3 linked regions of the Methylosinus sp. H3A genome follow. The main gene of each other region encodes a partner of the protein of the gene in region 2 in a complex. Links are inferred from orthologs where the notes say so. Each region holds a gene or a part of one and is shown on either strand. Other genes may lie near its edges.

What was found.
Region 1: the proteins of IY145_RS04550 (region 2) and ccmA are in contact, whole or in part, in a solved structure (PDB 8CE8), measured with the Escherichia coli proteins. The link is inferred for Methylosinus sp. H3A from one-to-one orthologs.
Region 3: the proteins of IY145_RS04550 (region 2) and ccmB are in contact, whole or in part, in a solved structure (PDB 8CE8), measured with the Escherichia coli proteins. The link is inferred for Methylosinus sp. H3A from one-to-one orthologs.

The regions. Positions count from the first base shown.
Region 1 is NZ_JADNQW010000005.1:4,345,277-4,351,916, forward strand. The notes cover bases 1-2,856. They hold ccmA (heme ABC exporter ATP-binding protein CcmA), read right to left. Parts: upstream 1,837-2,856; coding sequence 1,165-1,836; downstream 1-1,164. Other genes in these bases: IY145_RS23095 (nucleotidyltransferase domain-containing protein), read left to right, coding at 1-161; IY145_RS23100 (HEPN domain-containing protein), read left to right, coding at 158-469; ccmB (heme exporter protein CcmB), read right to left, coding at 497-1,168; IY145_RS23115 (aminotransferase class I/II-fold pyridoxal phosphate-dependent enzyme), read left to right, coding at 2,056-2,856. Outside these bases: more of IY145_RS23115, read left to right, coding at 2,857-3,297; IY145_RS23120 (hypothetical protein), read left to right, coding at 3,433-4,626; IY145_RS23125 (fatty acid desaturase), read left to right, coding at 4,623-5,618; IY145_RS23130 (sterol desaturase family protein), read left to right, coding at 5,627-6,271; IY145_RS23135 (sensor histidine kinase), read left to right, coding at 6,386-6,640. UniProt on the Escherichia coli protein: Part of the ABC transporter complex CcmAB involved in the biogenesis of c-type cytochromes; once thought to export heme, this seems not to be the case, but its exact role is uncertain. Responsible for energy coupling to the transport system.
Region 2 is NZ_JADNQW010000005.1:318,042-324,757, forward strand. Bases 1,456-4,387 are described here. They hold IY145_RS04550 (heme ABC transporter permease), read right to left. Parts: upstream 3,343-4,387; coding sequence 2,569-3,342; downstream 1,456-2,568. Other genes in these bases: IY145_RS04535 (methyl-accepting chemotaxis protein), read right to left, coding at 1,456-1,602; IY145_RS04540 (DsbE family thiol:disulfide interchange protein), read right to left, coding at 1,797-2,414; ccmD (heme exporter protein CcmD), read right to left, coding at 2,411-2,572; IY145_RS04555 (S41 family peptidase), read right to left, coding at 3,408-4,387. Outside these bases: IY145_RS04530 (hypothetical protein), read right to left, coding at 1-129; more of IY145_RS04535, read right to left, coding at 154-1,455; more of IY145_RS04555, read right to left, coding at 4,388-4,760; IY145_RS04560 (murein hydrolase activator EnvC), read right to left, coding at 4,757-6,172; IY145_RS04565 (hypothetical protein), read right to left, coding at 6,313-6,716. UniProt on the Escherichia coli protein: Required for the export of heme to the periplasm for the biogenesis of c-type cytochromes.
Region 3 is NZ_JADNQW010000005.1:4,340,825-4,347,514, forward strand. What follows is about bases 3,785-6,690. They hold ccmB (heme exporter protein CcmB), read right to left. Parts: upstream 5,621-6,690; coding sequence 4,949-5,620; downstream 3,785-4,948. Other genes in these bases: IY145_RS23090 (penicillin-binding protein 1A), read left to right, coding at 3,785-4,279; IY145_RS23095 (nucleotidyltransferase domain-containing protein), read left to right, coding at 4,296-4,613; IY145_RS23100 (HEPN domain-containing protein), read left to right, coding at 4,610-4,921; ccmA (heme ABC exporter ATP-binding protein CcmA), read right to left, coding at 5,617-6,288; IY145_RS23115 (aminotransferase class I/II-fold pyridoxal phosphate-dependent enzyme), read left to right, coding at 6,508-6,690. Outside these bases: IY145_RS23085 (N-acetylmuramoyl-L-alanine amidase), read left to right, coding at 396-1,721; more of IY145_RS23090, read left to right, coding at 1,862-3,784. UniProt on the Escherichia coli protein: Required for the export of heme to the periplasm for the biogenesis of c-type cytochromes.

The sequences.
Region 1 (6,640 bases), 4.0 Mb from region 2 along the record:
TCGAGAGCATCGGACGGGAGGCGGATCGGATCGCGGAGATCGAGACCGAAATTCTTTACGACACGGGCGCTGTCATCAACGCCCTGCCCTTCCTCGCCGCGGCCTATCGAGAGCCCACGGCGCTGATGGGAGCCTTGCGCCGCGAAGGCGTGGAGCTGTGAAGGCCGAAGTCGCCGCTCGCTGCGCCTATTACACAGCCTTCCATGCAGCCGAAGCCTTCATCGTCGAAGCGACCGGCAAGAGCGTGAAAACCCATTCGGGCGCGAGGGCCGAGTTCGCCCGCTTGGCGAAAGAAACCGGAGAGATCGACAAATCGCTCCCGAAGTTCCTCGCGAAAGCGTATATCTACAAAGAAATCAGCGACTATGGCGCGCGTCCCGGGGCCGACGTCACCCCTGCCGACGCAGTCGATGATCGCCGCCGCAGAGCGATCATCGACTGCGTAACGGCTTTGTTGAGTCGAGGGTGACGTAGAATGGCGGAAGCCGACGTCTCGTCACTCCCCCAAATGCCGCAGCGCCGCTGCCGCCGCGAAAGGGCACAGCGCCAGCGACGCCAAGCTGATCGCGCATAAAATGGCGAAAGGCGCCGCGAAGGACACCGTCCCGCCGGTCGCCGCCTCCGCCGCCGAGACGCCGAAAATCAGCACGGGAATCGTCAGCGGCAGAACCAGCAGCCCCATCAGCAGGCCGCCGCGGCGCAGCGTCACCGTCGCCGCCGCGCCGATGGCGCCGATCAGCGTCAGAGCCGGCGTGCCGGCGAGCAGCGTCGCGGTCACGGCGACGAGCGCCGCCTCGTCCTGCTGGAGCATCAGGCCGAGAAAGGGCGCGGCCAAGGTCAGCGGCAGGCCGGTCGTCACCCAATGCGCCGCGCATTTGACCAGCACCGCGAGCTCGAGCGGCGAATGGCCGAGGTGGAAGAGATCGAGCGAACCGTCCTCGAGATCGGCCTGGAACAGCCGGTCTAGGCAAAGGAGGCTCGCGAGCAGCGCCGCGATCCACAATATCGCCGGGCCGATGCGGGCGAGGAGATTTGGGTCCGGGCCGATGGCGAAGGGAACGATCGACACCATCACCAGGAAAAAGACGACGCCCATCGTCGCCGAGCCGCCGATGCGGCGGGCGACGCGCAGATCGCGCAAGAACAAAGCGAGAAGCGGGGAATTCACGAATTCGCCCCCAACGCCAGCTCGCGCGCGTCCTCGAGGCCGAGCGGCTCATGGGTGGCGGCGATGATCATCCCGCCCAGCGCCCGATGCTCGGTCATCAGCCGGGCGAGCCGGGCCCGCGAGGCGGCGTCGAGCGCGCTGGTCGGCTCGTCGAGCAGCCAGAGCGGCCGGAAGACGACCAGCAGACGGGCGAGCGCGATGCGGCGCTTCTGCCCGGCGGAGAGAAAGGCGACGGGCGTCTCCGAAAGATGCGCAAGCCCGACCCGCTCCAGCGCCTGCGCCGGCGCGAGACTGCGGCGATCCGGCTCGCCGGTCAGAAATTGCGCCCAGAATTCCAGATTTTCGCGCGCTGTGAGCGGCGCCTTCAGCCCATCGGCATGGGCGAGATAATGGAGGAGCGCGGCGGCCTCCTCCCCCTCCTCGGCTCCCTCGATCTCGACGCGGCCGGAAAGGCGCGGCAAAAGGCCGGCCAGCGCGCGCAAAAGCGTCGATTTGCCGGCGCCGTTGCGGCCGGTGACGATCAGCGCCTCGCCGGCCGTGAGCGAGAAGCCGAGGCCGGCGATGACGCGTCGCCCGCCGCGGGCGACGGCGAGATCCTCCACCCGCAGCCGCAGAGCGGAGGCCCGTTCGGCGTGGGGCCGGGAATGGTGATGCGGAGCGTCTGTCATCGCCTGAGCCAATAGAACAACTTCCGCCGCAGGGGAAATCCCCGCCCCCAGCGAAACAATTGCGACATGATTGCGACACGATGCTTTCGCTGGCGCTATGGCGCCGAAGGATGCTAAGCCTGCGGGCCGACCGCGGGCGTCGCGAGGAATCGGGCGCCGGCTTCCAATGAGCGCCGCGCCAGAACACGCGCGGCCCAAAGACTCGGGATGACGCATTAAGTGGCGAAGCATAACAGCCTTTCGGACTACGCATCGAGACGATTTCGTTTCGCCGGCAATGCGCTCCTCCAATATCACGATCCCTTCTTCGCGCAGATCGACCGGCTTCGCGCCGAATTCGAGGCGAAGGGAACGCATTTCGTCAGCTTCGCCAATTACGATTATCTCGGCCTCGCCAATCATCCCAAGATCGTCGAGGAGGCCGAGCACGAGCTGCATCGGCTCGGCGTCGGCGCGCTGGCCTCGCGCCTCGTCGGCGGCGAGCGCTCGACGCACAAGCCCTTCGAGGCGGAGATCGCCGAGTTTCTCGGCATGGAGGCGGCGCTGACGCTGGTCTCCGGCTATCTCGCCAATGTGACGACCATTTCCTGGCTGCTCGGCAAGCGCGACGCGCTGTTCATCGACGAGCTCGCCCACAACAGCATCGTCGCCGGCTGCGAAGCCTCCTCGGCCGAGGTGATCAAATTCCGCCACAACGACTTCGAGCATCTGGACCATCTGCTGGCCAAGAAGCGCGAAGACTTCCGCCATGTGCTCATCGTCGTCGAGGGCATATACAGCATGGACGGCGACACCGCCGATCTGCCGCGCCTCGTGGAGCTGAAAGAGCGTCACGACGCCTGGCTGATGGTCGATGAGGCGCATTCGCTCGGCGTGCTGGGCGAGACCGGCCGCGGCCTCGCCGAGCTGCAGGGCGTCGATCCCGGCCGCCTCGATCTCGTCGTCGGCACCATGTCCAAGACGCTCGCCTCCTGCGGCGGCTTCGTCTGCGCGAAGAAGCCGGTCATCGACTGGTTCCGCTATACTCTGCCGGGCTTCGTCTACAGCGTCGGCCTGTCGCCTGTGATCCTCGCCGCCGCGCGCACCGCCCTGCGGCTGATGCAGGAGGAGAGCTGGCGCGTCGGCAAGCTCGCGCGCAATGCGGAGCTCTTTCGCGACTACGCACACGCCAATGGGCTGAGCACCGGGCCGGCGATTGGCCGCGGCGTGGTGCCGATTCTGTTCCAGGACAGCGTCGAGACCATGTGGGCCTCGCAGCATCTGCTCGGCCTCGGCTTCTATGTGCCGCCGATCGTGCAGATCGGCGTGCCCAAGGACCAACCGCGTCTGCGTTTCTTCCTCTCCGCCAATCATTCCGAGAATGAGATTCGCGCCGTGCTCGACGCGCTGCGCGATCTGCCGCCGGTGGCCGCAGAGGCGCATGAATTGGTGAAAAAGGCGATGGCGGGCGCGAGCCTGTGAGGGAAATGAGGGAGTGAGCGGGGAATAGAGAAACGCAGGCCGCCGCTCACGACCGCCGGCTCCCCCCACTCGCTCCGCTCTCCCGCGTCGATATGCCAGCTTTCGCTCGCTTCTCTAGCTCGATAGGTGTTCGCCATGGCCGGCATCGAGATTGTTCCCGTCGATAGTCTTTCGCGATTCCTGACCTTCTGCAAGCTGCCGCGTCTCATCTATAAGGGCCACAAGGGCTTCGCGCCTTCACTCGACGCCGAACGCTGGAATCTCTACAGCCACAAGCTCAATCCGCATTTCAAGCATGTCGAGGCGCAGGAGTTTCTGGCGCGCAAGGACGGCAAATGGGTCGGCCGCATCGGCGCGCAGGTCTATAAGCCCGAGGTCCAACCCGTCTCCACCTCGCGCTGGCAATTCGGCTCGCTCGACGCGATCGACGACATAGAGGTGGTGCGCGCGCTGACGCAGGCCACGGAGGAATGGCTGCGCGCGCGCGGCGCGCAGACCATCGTCGGCCCCTTCTCGCCGGACATCAATGGCGAAAGCGGCGTGCTGATCGAGGGCTTCGAAGCGACGCCCATGTATCTGACGCCCTGGCATCCTCCCTATCTGTCGCGGCTCATCGAGGCTCTCGGCTATGACAAGGCGAAGGATCTGATCTCCTACCGGCATCTCTCCGCCGAACAGGATCTCAGCAAGGAGCGCCGCATCGCGGACCGCCCCGAGTGGCGCGACCGGCTGAAGATTCGCCAGCTCGATCGCGATCATCTGAAACAGGGCGAAACCGCGCTGATGTCCGATCTGTTCAATGACGGCTGGCGCGACAATTGGGGCTTCGTGCCACTCGGCAAGGACGAACTCGACGGCTTCGCGGACCTCATGAAATATGTGATGCCGCCGGAATTCGGCATCGTGCTCGAGTTCGACGGCGAGGCGGTCTCCTTCGCGGTCGCGCTGCCCAATCTGCATGAGATCACCGCCGATTTCGACGGCAAGCTACTGCCCTTCAATCTGTTCAAGCTGATCTCGCGCATCCGCAAGCACAAATTCTCGACCGCGCGCCTGCTGCTGCTCGGCACGCGCAAGACGCTGCAGAACAGCGCCACGGGCGGCGCGATCCTGCTGTCGCTGATCGAGGATATGCGCCGGCGCAGCTGCGTCGACGCAAATATCGTCGCCCTCGAGGCCGGCTGGGTGCTCGAGGACAATATGGGCATGCGCAAGCCGATCGAAATGTTCGGCGGCAAGATCGACAAAATCCATCGCATCTATGAGAAGCGCGTGGCGGGCGCGCCGCCCGCTGCAACCGAGGCTGTGAGAGAAGAGGCGACGCCATGAATGTCATCTCGATTTCTTCGACGTCCTCCGCCGATCGCTCGCATGTCGAGCGTCGCCGCCTCATTCTCGAGGCGCATCCGGAAGTGAGGACGCTGTTCGGCAAGGACGATCTCACTTTCAAGATCACCGCGGGAATCTTCGCCGGGCAGCTGCTGATCGCCGCCATTCTGGGCTGGCTCGGCCTCTCCTATTGGCCGCTCACCCTGCTGCTCGCCATTTGCGTCGGCGCCTTCGCCAATCACGCGGCTTTCGTCGCCATTCACGACGCGATCCATAATTGCGTGTTCGACAATCCGCTCTACAACAAGCTCACCGCCCTGCTCGCCGATCTGCCGAACGCCTTTCCGACGGCGATGGGCTTTCGCTGCTATCACATCAAGCATCACTCGCATCTGTCGGCCTATGATTACGACGCCGATATTCCGAGCCGCTGGGAAGTGGAGTGGGTCGGCAATAGCACGGGGCGCAAGGCGCTTTGGCTGTTCTTCTTCCCGGCGATCCAGCTGGCGCGCCTGTCGCGGCTCAAGGGCACGGTGCCGTTCATGGGCTTTTGGACCTATGTCAACACCGCCGTCATCCTGCTCTTCGATCTCTTCGTGCTCTGGGCGTTCGGCCCGAATGCGCTGCTCTATCTGGCGCTCTCCTTCTGGTTCTCGGTCGGCGGGCTGCATCCTTTGAGCGCGCGCTGGGTGCAGGAGCATTTCGCCTTCGGCCCCAATCAGGGCACGTTCGACTATTACGGCCCGCTCAACAAAGTCGCGCTCAACATCGGCTACCACAACGAGCATCACGACTTTCACGAGATACCCTGGCGACGCCTGCCGGAGCTCACCGAGATGGCGCCCGAGTTCTACAAGCCGCTCGGCGCGCATTACTCCTGGTTCGCCCTGCTCGTCACCTTCGTCTTCGACCCGCGCTATTCGCTGCAGACGCGCTCCGCCAATGTGGAGAGCGCCAGCGCCGCGCAGCTCGTTCCCGTCCCGGCGGAGTAGAGTTTCCCATGACTGCCACTGAAAACGACGCGCTCGACGCCTCGCCGCGCCTCTTCGAGAGCGACCTTCTCGACAAATATTCGCGCGTCCATCATCTGACCCCGCCGCTCGTCTATGGGCCGATCATTCTCTGGCTCATCGCCTATGCGAGCAATTATGCGAGCGCGGGCTATATTCTCCTCGCCTTCGTCGCCGGCTACATCGCCTGGACGCTGACCGAATATTTCGGCCATCGCTTCCTGTTCCACACGGTGTTTCCGCTGCCCTTCGGGCTCGGGCCGCGCTTCCAATTCCTCATCCATGGCGTGCATCACATCTATCCGAGCGATCCGCTGCGGCTGGTGATGCCGCCGCTGCTCTCCGCGCCGATCATGCTGATCGCGCTGACGCTGATCCGCCTCGTCTTCGGCGGAGACTTCGCCTGGCCGATGCTGGCGGGCTTCATCGCCGGCTATGTGCTCTACGACTGCGTGCATTTCTGGACGCATCACGGCCAGCCGAAGTCGAAGCTCGGCCATTTGGTGCGCCGGCTGCACATGCTGCATCATTTCCGCGATCCGGAGCGCGGCTTCGGCGTTCACGCGATCTGGTGGGACTATGTGTTCGGCACCAATTACGAGCAGGGCCAGACGCCGGGAAGCCGGGCCGTGTGACGGGCTTTTCGTCGCAGCGCCTTCCATGCGCCGCTTTCGGTCATAAATGAGCCGAGGAGCGGGCGCATAGGGCGCAAAGGCAGGCGCCCGCCGCGCCCTCGAGCGAGCCGAATCATGTCGAGCGTCAAAGGGCCGCCCCAGTCTGCGACGAGTTCGGATCTGCCGCGCGCCGATGGCCGCGTCCGCGCGATCTTCGCCGCGCTCGCGCCGCAGCTCGCGCGCTGGTATCGCTCGCCGCTCTCCTGGCGCGTCGCCATCGGGCTCCTCGCCGCGGCCGCGGGCGTGATCTGGCGGCTGCTCATCGCCGGCGAGAGCGGCGGCCACACCTATGTCACCTTCTATCTGCCGGTTCTCGTCGCCTCCTTCACC
Region 2 (6,716 bases):
CGGCTCGATGTCCCCCGCCGTCTTGGCGCAGGCCGAGAGGCCGAGCGCGGCCACGACCGCCCAAACCGCGAAGCGCAGCCGACGCGCGCGCGCCGAACCGGGAATTGGGAATGGTTTCGTCGGATTCATGGCTCTCGATATCATGCACGCTGTTCAGAAATCGGTCCAGACTCTGCTGCGACGCTCGCTCGCCCCGATGCGCCCCGACGCGACGACCTCGCCGCCGGACGCCGCCAGGCGCGGAACGGCCGCATAGGGCGTCGCGACTTCGAAGTCCCGGGCGATGCGGAAGCGCGAGATCAAGTCGATCAACCGCTTCGTCTTCTCGCTCAGCTCATGGCTCACGGCGGTGGTCTGCTCCGCCATGGCGGCGTTCTGCTGCGTGATCATATCCATCTGGCGGACGGAGCCGTTCACCTCGTTGAGCGCCGCGGCCTGCTGGCGCGCGCGCTCGGCGATCTCCGCGACGACTCCATTGACGCGCCCGATCTCCTCGACGATATGCGAAAGCGCTTCGCCCGTGTCGCCGACGAGCGAGACGCCGCGGCCGATCTGCGCGTTCGAGACCGAGATCAGAATGTCGATCTCCTTGGCGGCCTTGGCGCTGCGGCGCGCGAGGTCGCGAATCTCCGCCGCCACCACCGCGAAGCCGCGTCCCGCCTCACCGGCGCGCGCCGCTTCGACGCCCGCGTTCAGCGCCAGCAGATTGGTCTGCGTCGCGATCGAGTCGATGACGCCGATGATCTGCGAAATCTTCTTCGACGATTGCTCGATATCGCCCATGCCGCCGATCGCCTGTCGCACGATGCCGCCGCTGGATTCCGCCTCCGAGCTCATATTGGAGACGATCTGCCGCGCATTCTCGGCGTCTTCCGCGGTCCGCGCGACGGTCTCGGTGATCTGCGCGAGCGCCGCGGCGGTCTCCTCGAGATTGGAGGCCTGGCTCTCCGTGCGCCGCGACAGATCGTCGGCCGCGGCGACGGTCTCCTGCATGCCGGAGCCCAAGAGCTTGGTGCTCTCGGCCATTTCGCCGATCGCCTCCGACAATTGTCCGACCGCGGTGTTGAAGTCGGTCTGCAGCCGTCGATAGGATCGAGGAACTTCGTCGGTCAGCCGATAGGTCAGATCCTTTTCGGCGATCTTGGCCAGCCCGTCGCCGAGCAGCTGGACGATGCGCGCCTGTGCGGCGTTGGCTTCCACGATGAGGCTCTCGTCGGCGCGGTGATCGAGGATCACCTGCCGAAGATTGACGAAAGCCTCGGCGAGACGCCGGACGCTCTCGGAACATTCGTCGATCTCGAGCCGATAGGACGTGTCGCCGTCGGCGAGCCGGCGGATCGCCTCGGTCACGGCGGCGAGGGGCGTGACCATGCGCGTGCGCACGGCGACGGCGCCCAGAATGCAGAGAAGGGCGATGAGTGCGGGGCCGACGAAGAGCGTCGCCAATCTCGGATCGCGCGCGGCTTCCCAGCCGCTCGCCGCGGCGAAGAGACGCCAGCTCACGATGGCCTGCGCGAATGCGATCACGGCGATGACGGACAGCAACATCGCCGACCGTGCGCGCAATCCCGTCGGAACAATGTCGCGCAAGCTATTCACCATGGAATCTCCCGGCCACCCGAAACGAATGGTCGACTGCGACGCTCGCGCCGACGAGATGTCATCGGCTCGATAACGCCGGGTCGAGAGCGCGACGGATAGACGCCCGCCCGGGACAATGTCCAAATCGACCGGAATCCTGAACCGCCGCGAGACAGTAATGGACCAGTCGCCGTTAAGTTAAGGTTAATAAAAGCCTACTTCTCGCCGTTGGCGAGCGCGGCGGCGCGCGTCTGCGCGAGCGCTTTTTCGATCTCGGGAAGCAGCGTCTCTTCCAGCGCCTGACGTGTCAGAGGCCCGACGAATTTATAGGCGATGGCGCCGTCGCCGCGAATGACGAAAGTCTCCGGCACGCCATAGACGCCGAAGTCGATCGCCACGCGCCCGGCGAGATCGACGCCGATCGCCGCATAGGGATTGCCGACATCCTCGAGGAAGCGCAGCGAATTGGCGGGCTCGTCCTTATAGGCGAGCCCGGCGAGCGTGACGCCCTTTTGCGCGAGAGCGGCGTCCTTGGCGAGCGCCAGCAATTGCGCATGCTCGGCGCGACAGGGCGCGCACCAGGAGGCGAACACATTCACGACGCTCACATGGCCCTTGCGCAGATCGTCGCCGGCGAGGCCGCCGACGCCGGCGAGGCCCGGCAGAGCGGGAAGCGCAAAAGCCGGCGCCTGCTTGCCGATGAGCGCCGAGGGCAGCCGCGAGGCGTCGCCCGCAAAGAGCCGCGCCAAGAAGAGAATGGCGAGCGCCGCGAATATCGCGAGCGGCAGAAAGAGCGCCAGCCGGCCGCGCGGAGCGGAGTCTTGCGCGCTCATAGCGTCTCCCCGCGATCGCCGGCGCCATTCTTCTCGAGCCGCGCGAGCTCGCCGGCGAGGCGCCTATGCTCGACGAGAGTGCGAATGAGCAGGACGAGGATGGTCGCGGCCGTCAGGCCATAGGCCAGCAGAATATAGCCCCAATGTTCGTCGATCACTGCGCCGGCTCCAGCAATTGCCCCGCGGCGCCGCCCTCTTCTCCCGCGGCGGCGGCCTGCAGCGCCAGCCGCGCGACGCGGCGGCGCAGAATCTCATTGCGGATCGCCATCAGATGCAGAGCCAGAAACAGCGCCGTCGCGCCGAGCGCCATGATCAGCAGCGGCCACAACATGGAGGAGGCGATCGTCGGGCCGCCGGCGCGGAACACCGAGGCCGGCTGATGCAGCGTGTTCCACCAGTCGACGGAATATTTGATGATCGGGATATCGACGAAGCCGACCAGAGTCATGATCGCCGCTATGCGCGCGCCGCGCGGACTGTCCTCCATCGTCTGCCGCAACGCGATCAGTCCGAGATAGAGCAAGAAGAGAATCAGCATGGAGGTGAGACGCGCGTCCCACACCCAGAATGTCCCCCACATGGGCTTGCCCCAGAGCGAGCCGGTCACGAGGCAGACGAAGGTGAAGGCGGCGCCGAGCGTCGCCGCGGTCTTCTGCGCGGCGTCGGCCAGCGGATGCCGCCACACCAGCACGCCGAGCGAGGCGGAGGTCATGACCACATAGGCGAACATGGCGAGCCAGGCCGCCGGCACATGGATATACATGATCTTGACCGTCTCGCCCTGCTGATAATCGGCGGGCGCGACGAAGAAGACGAGATAGAGGCCGAGGCCGATGAGCAGCGCGCTCGCGCCCCCCAGCCAGGGCAGGACGCGCCGCGTCAGCCGCAGGAACACGGCGGGATTGGCTAAGGACGAAAACGCGATCATGACGGCCCGCGGAACGAGACGGCGCGAGCGGCGGAGGGCTCACGCCCTCCCCGCCCGCGTCGCGATCAGTTGGAGACCTTGGACTTCGACGACTCCGCAGGCTTCGACTGCTCGGCCGTGCTCTGCGGCTTGAACTTGCCGTGCAGAATCTCGACCGCCGCGATCAGCTGCTTGTCCTTCTTCGCGTCCGGCGGGACATAGGCCTGCGAGCCGCTCTTCTCGTCCTCGCCATTCTTGAGATGGCCCTTCAGCGAGGCCTCGCCCTTGGTGTCGTCCTTGCCCTTGAGCTCGTCCGGCACATCCTGCAGCAGATTGATGTCCGGATCGATGCCCTTGGCCTGGATCGAGCGGCCGGACGGCGTGTAGTAGCGCGCCGTGGTCAGGCGCAGCGCGCCATTGTTGCCGCCGAGCGGGATGATCGTCTGCACAGAGCCCTTGCCGAAGGAGCGCGTGCCCAGGATGGTCGCGCGCTTATGGTCCTGCAGCGCGCCGGCGACGATCTCCGAGGCGGAGGCCGAGCCGCCGTTGATCAGCACCACCACCGGCTTGCCGCGCGAAATATCGCCCGCCGCCCGCGCATTGTAGCGCTGCGTCTCGTCGGCCGTGCGGCCGCGCGTCGAGACGATCTCGCCATGGTCGATGAAGCTGTTGACCACCTGGATCGACTGGTCGAGCAAGCCGCCGGGATTATTGCGCAGATCGACGATATAGCCCTTGAGCTTGTCGCCGGGCATCTCCTGCTGGAACTTCTGGATCGCCGTGCGCAGCCCGTCCGACGTCTCCTCGTTGAACTGGGAGATGCGGATATAGCCGATATCGTCCTCTTCCTTGTGCGAGCGCACCGATTTGATGTGGATCTCGGCCCGCACCAGCTTGACCTCGATCTTCTCCCGGTCCTTGCCGCGCAGCAGGGTGAGCTTCACCGAGGTGTTGATCGCGCCGCGCATCTTGTCGACGGCCTGATTGAGCGTGAGGCCCTGCACATTGTCGTCGTCTATGGCGAAGATCAGGTCGCCGGACATCACGCCGGCGCGCGAGGCGGGCGTATCGTCGATCGGCGTGACGACCTTCACCAGGCCGTCCTCCTGCGTGACCTCTATGCCGAGGCCGCCGAACTTGCCCTCGGTCTGCGTCCGCATGTCCTTGAAGCCCTTGGCGTCGAGGTAGCTCGAATGCGGATCGAGCGAGGTCAGCATGCCGTTGATCGCCGATTCGACGAGCTTCTGCTCGTCCGGCCTCTCGACATAGTCGGCGCGCACCTTGTCGAACACATCGCCGAAGAGGCTCAGATTCTTATAGGTGTCGGCGGCGGCGGCGAAGGCCGGGGAGCCGATCAATACGCGCGCATTCTGTCCGAGCGTGGCGCATCCCGCCCCGATGACGATTCCCGTTATGATCAATGAGGCCTTGCGCATCATCCGCCAACCTTCTGAAGTTCCGGCTTCGCCCACCATGGGCCCGGATCGATGGACGTTCCGTCCTTGCGAAACTCTACATAGAGAATGGGCTGTTTCGCGCCGATAGCAATGGCCGCCGCAGTCCTGACGGCGCCGCCGCCCATGTTCGCCACCGGCTCGCCGGCGAGGACGAATTGTCCCACGGCGACGGAGATCTGGTCCATCCCAGCCAAGGTGACATAATAACCGCCGCCGGCGTTGATGATCAAGAGTTGTCCATAGGAACGGTAACGGCCGGCGAATACGACCCAGCCGTCGCAGGGCATGGCCACGATCGCGTTGTCCCGCGCCGCGATCGACACGCCTTTCTCGGTCGCGCCCGAGCCATCCGACGCGCCGAAGCGCTTGATGATCGCGCCCGCCGTCGGCAGGGCCAACCGACCTTTCAGATCGGCGAAGGCGACGGCTGGAGCGAGACGGGCGGCGTCCTTGAACGGCGCCGCCAGCGCCTTGGCGCGGCTCTCCTGCGACATTGCAGCGTCCGCCGCGGCGCGCTCGGCGTCCGCCCGCCGCGCCGCTTCGGCCGCGCGCCGGGCCGCATCGACCTCGCCCTCCATATGGGCGATCAGCTCCTTCAAATTCGTCGCCTTGGCCGCGAGCGAACGCGCTCGTTCCGCCTCGAAATCCAGCGCGCTCTGCGCCAGCATCAACGCCTTCTGCCGCGTCTCGACGAGGGCGGCGAGGCGAACGCGCTCCTCCTTCAAATGCTCGAGCTCGGCAATGAGGCTCGTCTTCTCCGTCTCGATGCGGCCCCGCAGCGCGATGAGCTCGGAAAGATCGGATTTGAGCGTCTCGACCTCGGCGCGCATCTGCGGCAGCACCGAGCCGAGCAGCATGGCGGCGCGAATGCTCTCCAGAATATCCTCGGGCTTGGCCAACAGAGCCGGCGGCGGCTTGCGCCCCATGCGCTGCAGCACGAGCAGCACCTCGCCGATCAGCGCGCGGCGGCCGGCGAGCGATTTGACCAGCGCCCGCTCGCTCTGCATCGAGGCGTCGAGCCGCGCGCCGACCTCATCGGCGCGCTTCTCCAGCACGCCGACGCGCTGGACCGCGTCCACCAGCGCAGAATTGAGCTTCGCCCGATCGGCGCGCAACGTCTCGATCTCCGCCTCGATCTTGCGGCGGCTCTCGGCCGAGACGTTCATCGTGTCCTCGAGGCTGCGCAGCTCCGAGCGTTTTCCGGTAATTTCGGGATGGTCCTCGGCGCTCGTCAGCGTCTCGACGATCGGCGTCGGCTTCAGCGTCATCGGCGCGATGGCCCCGCGCAGGCTCTCCGCACGCGCCGGCTCCGCGGTCGCCGCCAGAATGAGACACATTGCCGCAGCCGCGCCGCGTCCCTCGCCGAACTCCCACCGCTCCGATCTACGTCCCATCGTCCCCGCCGCTCGCCCTTCGCCTTCGAAGCGGCGCCGATTCCGCCCGCGACTCTCCGCGCCCGTCGCATGCCGAGGGGCGAATCTCGATCGCGGCAGTTGGCTATTCAATAGCGTCCACAATACGGCGGAGACGGCGCCTATCGCCGCGGCGACAGCTGGAAATCGACGCCGCTCCCACTCGCGCTCTCGGGCGCGTCCTTGGACACGGGCCGTCCGCTCTCCCCGGCGACCGAAAGACGCCCACGCTCGACGCCCATATGGCCGAGATAATCGACGACGCGAGCGGCGCGGTCGCGCGCCAGCGTCCGCGCAGCGCGATCGCCGCCCTCGGCGCGCACGCGCACCTCGACCTCGCTCTGCGGGCAGCGCTGGAGCAGACCGATCGCCTTGTCGAGCGCGCCAGTGGAAGCGCGCCTCACCCCGGCGCCACGTCGGCTGAATCGAACAGGCTCGCGCGCGAGAGCCGCGGTCAGCGCCTTCTGGCAGGTCGGGACGTCGAGCTCGCCGCTCGCCGGGATCGGCCGCTCGGCCTCGCTCTGAT
Region 3 (6,690 bases), 4.0 Mb from region 2 along the record:
AACCTTATGTCACAGCGCCTTACGGCGGCGCCCGCCCGTCCCGAACCCGCGCGCGAGGCGTGCATTCGAACGTAATTCATCCCGTGGAAAAACGCGCCGTCCGTCCGAGACGGTTCCCGACGCCGTAAAACGCCGAAAATGCGCTAGGCGCATTTCGAACCCTTCCACGGAACGTTTCCATACATAATGTCTCGAAGGCGACACCGCAAGTTGGACGTGCCCTCTCCGACGGCTCGCCCACAGGAAGGCGCCCGCGGCAGGCCGAGAAACCGGCGGCGCGGCCGCTCCTAACTCCGCATTAACCAGATGTCCTCAGAAAGATTTCGGGCTCGCGCGCTCGCGCGAGCCGCGCCATATTGTTTGCGGGCGAACGCGCGAGCGGGGCGAATTTCGACATGGACGACTGGCGAACGGGGGCCGGGCCTTCGCGGGCTCATGGGCGTTTTGCGCGCGGATTCGTGCGGGCCGCGCTCGCCGCGGGCCTTGCTTTCGGCATCGCCGGGGCTTCGGCGGAGCCGACGCCTCCGCCCGAGCCGGTCGCCGCGATCGCCGCGCGAATCGAACAGCAGAAGGACCGGGCGCGCCTCGTCTTCGAGACGACGGCCGAGGTGACGCCGACCGTCTTTCCGGTCGCCGACCCTTATCGAATCGTCGTCGATCTGCCCGAAATGGCCTTCCGCCTCGACCCAGAGCTCGGGCGCCGGCCCAAGGACAAGCGCGGCGGCGACGAGCTCGTGACCTCCTTCCGCTTCGGCCATTTCGCGCCCGGACGCTCGCGAATCGTCATCGATCTCGCACGGCCCGCCAAGATCATTCGCGCCGAGAGCGATTCGAAATCGAAAACCCCGCGTCTCGTCATCGAGCTCGAGCCCTCCGACGCGGCGAGCTTTGCGTCCGAGGCGGCCCGCAGGGCGCCCGCCGCCTCCCGCGCCGCCGCGGCCGAGCCGGCGCCGCCTCCCGCGCCGGGCGGCAAGCCCTTGCTGGTCATCGACCCTGGCCATGGCGGCGTCGATGTCGGCGCGGCCGGCCCGCATGGCGAGCAGGAGAAGACCATCGTCCTCGAATTCGCCCGAACGCTGAAGACGAAGCTCGAGGCGGATGGCAAGCTGCGCGTGATCCTCACCCGCAATGAGGACGCCTTCATGGCGCTCGACGAGCGCGTGCGCGTCGCGCGCCAGGCCGGGGCCGAATTATTCCTGTCGATTCACGCCGATACGCTCGGCGAGGCGAGCGTCGAGGGGGCCACGGTCTACACCGTCTCCGCCCGCGCCTCGGACTCCGAGGCGGCGAAAATCGCCGAAAAGGAGAATTTCGCCGATCGCGCGGCCGGGCTCGAGCGCAAATCCGAGGACGCCGGCGAAGTCGGCGACATTCTCTTCGATCTCACTCGGCGCGAGACGCGCGCCTACAGCCGCGTCTTCGCCCGCACGCTGATCGCTTATTGGCAGACCGTCGGCCATCTCAACAAAAATCCGAGCCGCTCGGCCGGCTTCGTGGTGCTGAAAGCCTTCGACATTCCCTCGGTGCTGCTCGAGCTCGGCTATCTGTCGAGCTCGCGCGATTTGTCGCGGCTCGTCTCGGCGGAATGGCGCGACCATGCGGCCGAGGCCACGGCGCAGGCGATCGAGCGTTATTTCGCGGAACGCCAGGAGCAGGCGCAAGAGCAAGTGCAAGCCGCGGCGCCTGCTCAGGCCGTCGCCGCGACCGCGCGCCCACAATAAAACATAAAAACGGGGATAAGGATGGGCGCGGCGAGAGGCCGATTCGGGTTTCCGTCTCGACAAAATATCTCTACACGGGACGCCGACGGCGCGGCGCGCGCCAGATTTGAGGTAACGCGTCTCTTCGAGGATCATCCTTCATGCGTCTGCTCGTCCGGTTCTTCGGCTTCCTCTTCGCGACCGGCGCCATCGTCTTCCTGATCGGCGTGGCGGCCGCGGCCGGCATCGTCTACGTATTCTCGAAGGATCTGCCGGACACGGCGCAATTGCGCAATTACGAGCCGCCGGTCACGACGCGCATCCACGCCAATGACGGCTCCATCCTCGCCGAATATTCGCGCGAGCGCCGATTGTTCCTGCCGAGCTCGGCCGTGCCGCCGCTCGTCCGGCAGGCCTTCATCTCGGCCGAGGACAAGAATTTCTATACGCATAACGGCGTCGACTTCGAGGGCATCGCCCGCGCCGTGTCGATTCTCGCCCAGGGCGGGCGCCATATGCAGGGCGCTTCGACGATCACCCAGCAGGTGGCCAAGAACTTCCTGGTCGGCAATGAGCGCTCCTTCGAGCGCAAGATTCGCGAGGCGCTGATCTCCTTCCGCATAGAGGCGGCCTATCCCAAGGACCGCATCCTCGAGCTCTATCTCAACGAGATCTATCTCGGCCTCGGCAATTATGGCGTCGCCGCCGCGGCGCTGAATTATTTCAACAAATCGGTCTATGAGCTGACCATCGCCGAGGCCGCCTATCTCGCCGCCCTGCCCAAGGCGCCGAACAACTACCACCCATTCCTGCATCGCGACCGCGCGGTCGAGCGCCGCAATTACGTCATCGACCGCATGGTCGCCGACGGCTTCGTCTCGCAGAAGGACGGCGACAAGGCCAAGACCGAGCCGCTCGGCGTCAATCCGCGCGTGACCTCGCCCAACACCTATGTCGCCGGCTATTTCGCCGAGGAAGTGCGCCGCGAGCTGCTCGACAAATATGGGGACAAGAAGCTCTATGAGGGCGGCCTCTCGGTGCGCTCGACGCTCGACCCCAAAATGCAGGCCATCACCCGCAAGGCGCTGGCCGACGGCCTGGTGCGCTTCGACGAGGCGCATGGCTTCCGCGGCCCGATGCGCCATATCGACATCTCCTATGACTGGGGCCTGCCGCTCGCCGATATTCCGGCGCTCGGCGATGTGAAGCCCTGGCGCCTCGCCGTGGTGCTGGACGCCAATGACGGTTTCGCACGCATCGGCCTGCAGCCGCCGCGCGAGAAATCCGGCGAGGTGGCGCGCGAGCGCGAGACCGGCCAGCTCGGCCAGGAGGGCATGCGCTGGGCCGGCCGCAGCATTCGCGCCGCGCTGACGCCGGGCGACGTCATCTATGTCGAGCCGCTCTCCGGCCGGCAGGGCCAGTATCGGCTGCGGCAGATTCCGGAAATCTCCGGCGCCATGGTGGCGATGGACCCGCATACGGGCCGCGTCTTCGCCATGGTCGGCGGCTTCTCCTACGATCAGTCGGAGTTCAACCGCGCGACGCAGGCGCTGCGTCAGCCGGGCTCCTCCTTCAAGCCCTTCGTCTACGCCACCGCGCTCGACAATGGCTACACGCCCTCCTCCTCCATTCTCGACGAGCCGATCACCATCGTGCAGGCCAATGGCGAGAGCTGGACTCCGGAGAATTTCGAGGGCGCGCATGGCACGGGCGCGCATCCGCTGCGCTATGGCGTCGAGCACTCCAAGAATATGATGACCGTGCGCCTCGCCAAGGATGTCGGCATGCCGCTGATCGCCGAATACGCCAAGCGCTTCGGCATTTACGACGACATGCCGCTCTATCTGCCCATGGCGCTCGGCGCCGGCGAGACGACGGTGATGCGCATGGTGACCGCCTATTCCATGCTCTGCAATGGCGGCAAGCGCGTGAAGGCGACGTTGATCGACCGCATCCAGGACCGCTGGGGCAAGACGATCTACCGCCATGACGAGCGCCAGTGCCTGGGCTGCGACGCGCCCAAATGGGAGACCCAGAACGAGCCCAAGCTGATCGACAAGCGCGAGCAGGTGCTCGATCCGCTGACCGCCTATCAGATCACCTCGATCATGGAGGGCGTCATCGAGCGCGGCACCGGCCAGTCGATCAAGGCCGTGGGCAAGCATCTCGCCGGCAAGACGGGCACCACCAACGAGGCCAAGGATCTGTGGTTCGTCGGCTTCTCGCCCGACCTCGCCGTCGGCGTCTATATCGGCTACGATCGGCCGCGGCCCGTGGGCGAGGGCAAGAGCGCGCAGGCGGCGACCTATGCCGCGCCGATCTTCCGCGACTTCATGACCGTGGCGCTGAAGGACAAGCCGGACGTGCCCTTCCGCGTGCCGCCGGGCATAAAGCTGATCTCGGTCGATCCGCATTCGGGCCTGCGCTCGAAGGGCTCCGGCTCGATCCTCGAGGCCTTCAAGCCGGGCACCGCGCCGCCCGATTCCTATTCCGCGGCGGGCAGCGACGGCGGCCTGCATTCCGGCGGCGCCCAGGATGTGGACAAGCAGGTGGGAAGCGGGACCGGCGGCCTGTATTGAGCGGGGCGGGAGCGTGATGTTGCGCCCAATCGATCCGATCATGAGCCGGTTTCGCGCCGCGCTCGGCGACACGTACGGCCAGCGGCTTCGACGCGTGGTGCTGTTCGGCTCGAGGGCCCGCGGCGACGCGCGTCCAGACTCGGATTACGACGTCGCCGTGTTCCTCGAGGACATCGAGAGCATCGGACGGGAGGCGGATCGGATCGCGGAGATCGAGACCGAAATTCTTTACGACACGGGCGCTGTCATCAACGCCCTGCCCTTCCTCGCCGCGGCCTATCGAGAGCCCACGGCGCTGATGGGAGCCTTGCGCCGCGAAGGCGTGGAGCTGTGAAGGCCGAAGTCGCCGCTCGCTGCGCCTATTACACAGCCTTCCATGCAGCCGAAGCCTTCATCGTCGAAGCGACCGGCAAGAGCGTGAAAACCCATTCGGGCGCGAGGGCCGAGTTCGCCCGCTTGGCGAAAGAAACCGGAGAGATCGACAAATCGCTCCCGAAGTTCCTCGCGAAAGCGTATATCTACAAAGAAATCAGCGACTATGGCGCGCGTCCCGGGGCCGACGTCACCCCTGCCGACGCAGTCGATGATCGCCGCCGCAGAGCGATCATCGACTGCGTAACGGCTTTGTTGAGTCGAGGGTGACGTAGAATGGCGGAAGCCGACGTCTCGTCACTCCCCCAAATGCCGCAGCGCCGCTGCCGCCGCGAAAGGGCACAGCGCCAGCGACGCCAAGCTGATCGCGCATAAAATGGCGAAAGGCGCCGCGAAGGACACCGTCCCGCCGGTCGCCGCCTCCGCCGCCGAGACGCCGAAAATCAGCACGGGAATCGTCAGCGGCAGAACCAGCAGCCCCATCAGCAGGCCGCCGCGGCGCAGCGTCACCGTCGCCGCCGCGCCGATGGCGCCGATCAGCGTCAGAGCCGGCGTGCCGGCGAGCAGCGTCGCGGTCACGGCGACGAGCGCCGCCTCGTCCTGCTGGAGCATCAGGCCGAGAAAGGGCGCGGCCAAGGTCAGCGGCAGGCCGGTCGTCACCCAATGCGCCGCGCATTTGACCAGCACCGCGAGCTCGAGCGGCGAATGGCCGAGGTGGAAGAGATCGAGCGAACCGTCCTCGAGATCGGCCTGGAACAGCCGGTCTAGGCAAAGGAGGCTCGCGAGCAGCGCCGCGATCCACAATATCGCCGGGCCGATGCGGGCGAGGAGATTTGGGTCCGGGCCGATGGCGAAGGGAACGATCGACACCATCACCAGGAAAAAGACGACGCCCATCGTCGCCGAGCCGCCGATGCGGCGGGCGACGCGCAGATCGCGCAAGAACAAAGCGAGAAGCGGGGAATTCACGAATTCGCCCCCAACGCCAGCTCGCGCGCGTCCTCGAGGCCGAGCGGCTCATGGGTGGCGGCGATGATCATCCCGCCCAGCGCCCGATGCTCGGTCATCAGCCGGGCGAGCCGGGCCCGCGAGGCGGCGTCGAGCGCGCTGGTCGGCTCGTCGAGCAGCCAGAGCGGCCGGAAGACGACCAGCAGACGGGCGAGCGCGATGCGGCGCTTCTGCCCGGCGGAGAGAAAGGCGACGGGCGTCTCCGAAAGATGCGCAAGCCCGACCCGCTCCAGCGCCTGCGCCGGCGCGAGACTGCGGCGATCCGGCTCGCCGGTCAGAAATTGCGCCCAGAATTCCAGATTTTCGCGCGCTGTGAGCGGCGCCTTCAGCCCATCGGCATGGGCGAGATAATGGAGGAGCGCGGCGGCCTCCTCCCCCTCCTCGGCTCCCTCGATCTCGACGCGGCCGGAAAGGCGCGGCAAAAGGCCGGCCAGCGCGCGCAAAAGCGTCGATTTGCCGGCGCCGTTGCGGCCGGTGACGATCAGCGCCTCGCCGGCCGTGAGCGAGAAGCCGAGGCCGGCGATGACGCGTCGCCCGCCGCGGGCGACGGCGAGATCCTCCACCCGCAGCCGCAGAGCGGAGGCCCGTTCGGCGTGGGGCCGGGAATGGTGATGCGGAGCGTCTGTCATCGCCTGAGCCAATAGAACAACTTCCGCCGCAGGGGAAATCCCCGCCCCCAGCGAAACAATTGCGACATGATTGCGACACGATGCTTTCGCTGGCGCTATGGCGCCGAAGGATGCTAAGCCTGCGGGCCGACCGCGGGCGTCGCGAGGAATCGGGCGCCGGCTTCCAATGAGCGCCGCGCCAGAACACGCGCGGCCCAAAGACTCGGGATGACGCATTAAGTGGCGAAGCATAACAGCCTTTCGGACTACGCATCGAGACGATTTCGTTTCGCCGGCAATGCGCTCCTCCAATATCACGATCCCTTCTTCGCGCAGATCGACCGGCTTCGCGCCGAATTCGAGGCGAAGGGAACGCATTTCGTCAGCTTCGCCAATTACGATTATCTCGGCCTCGCCAATCAT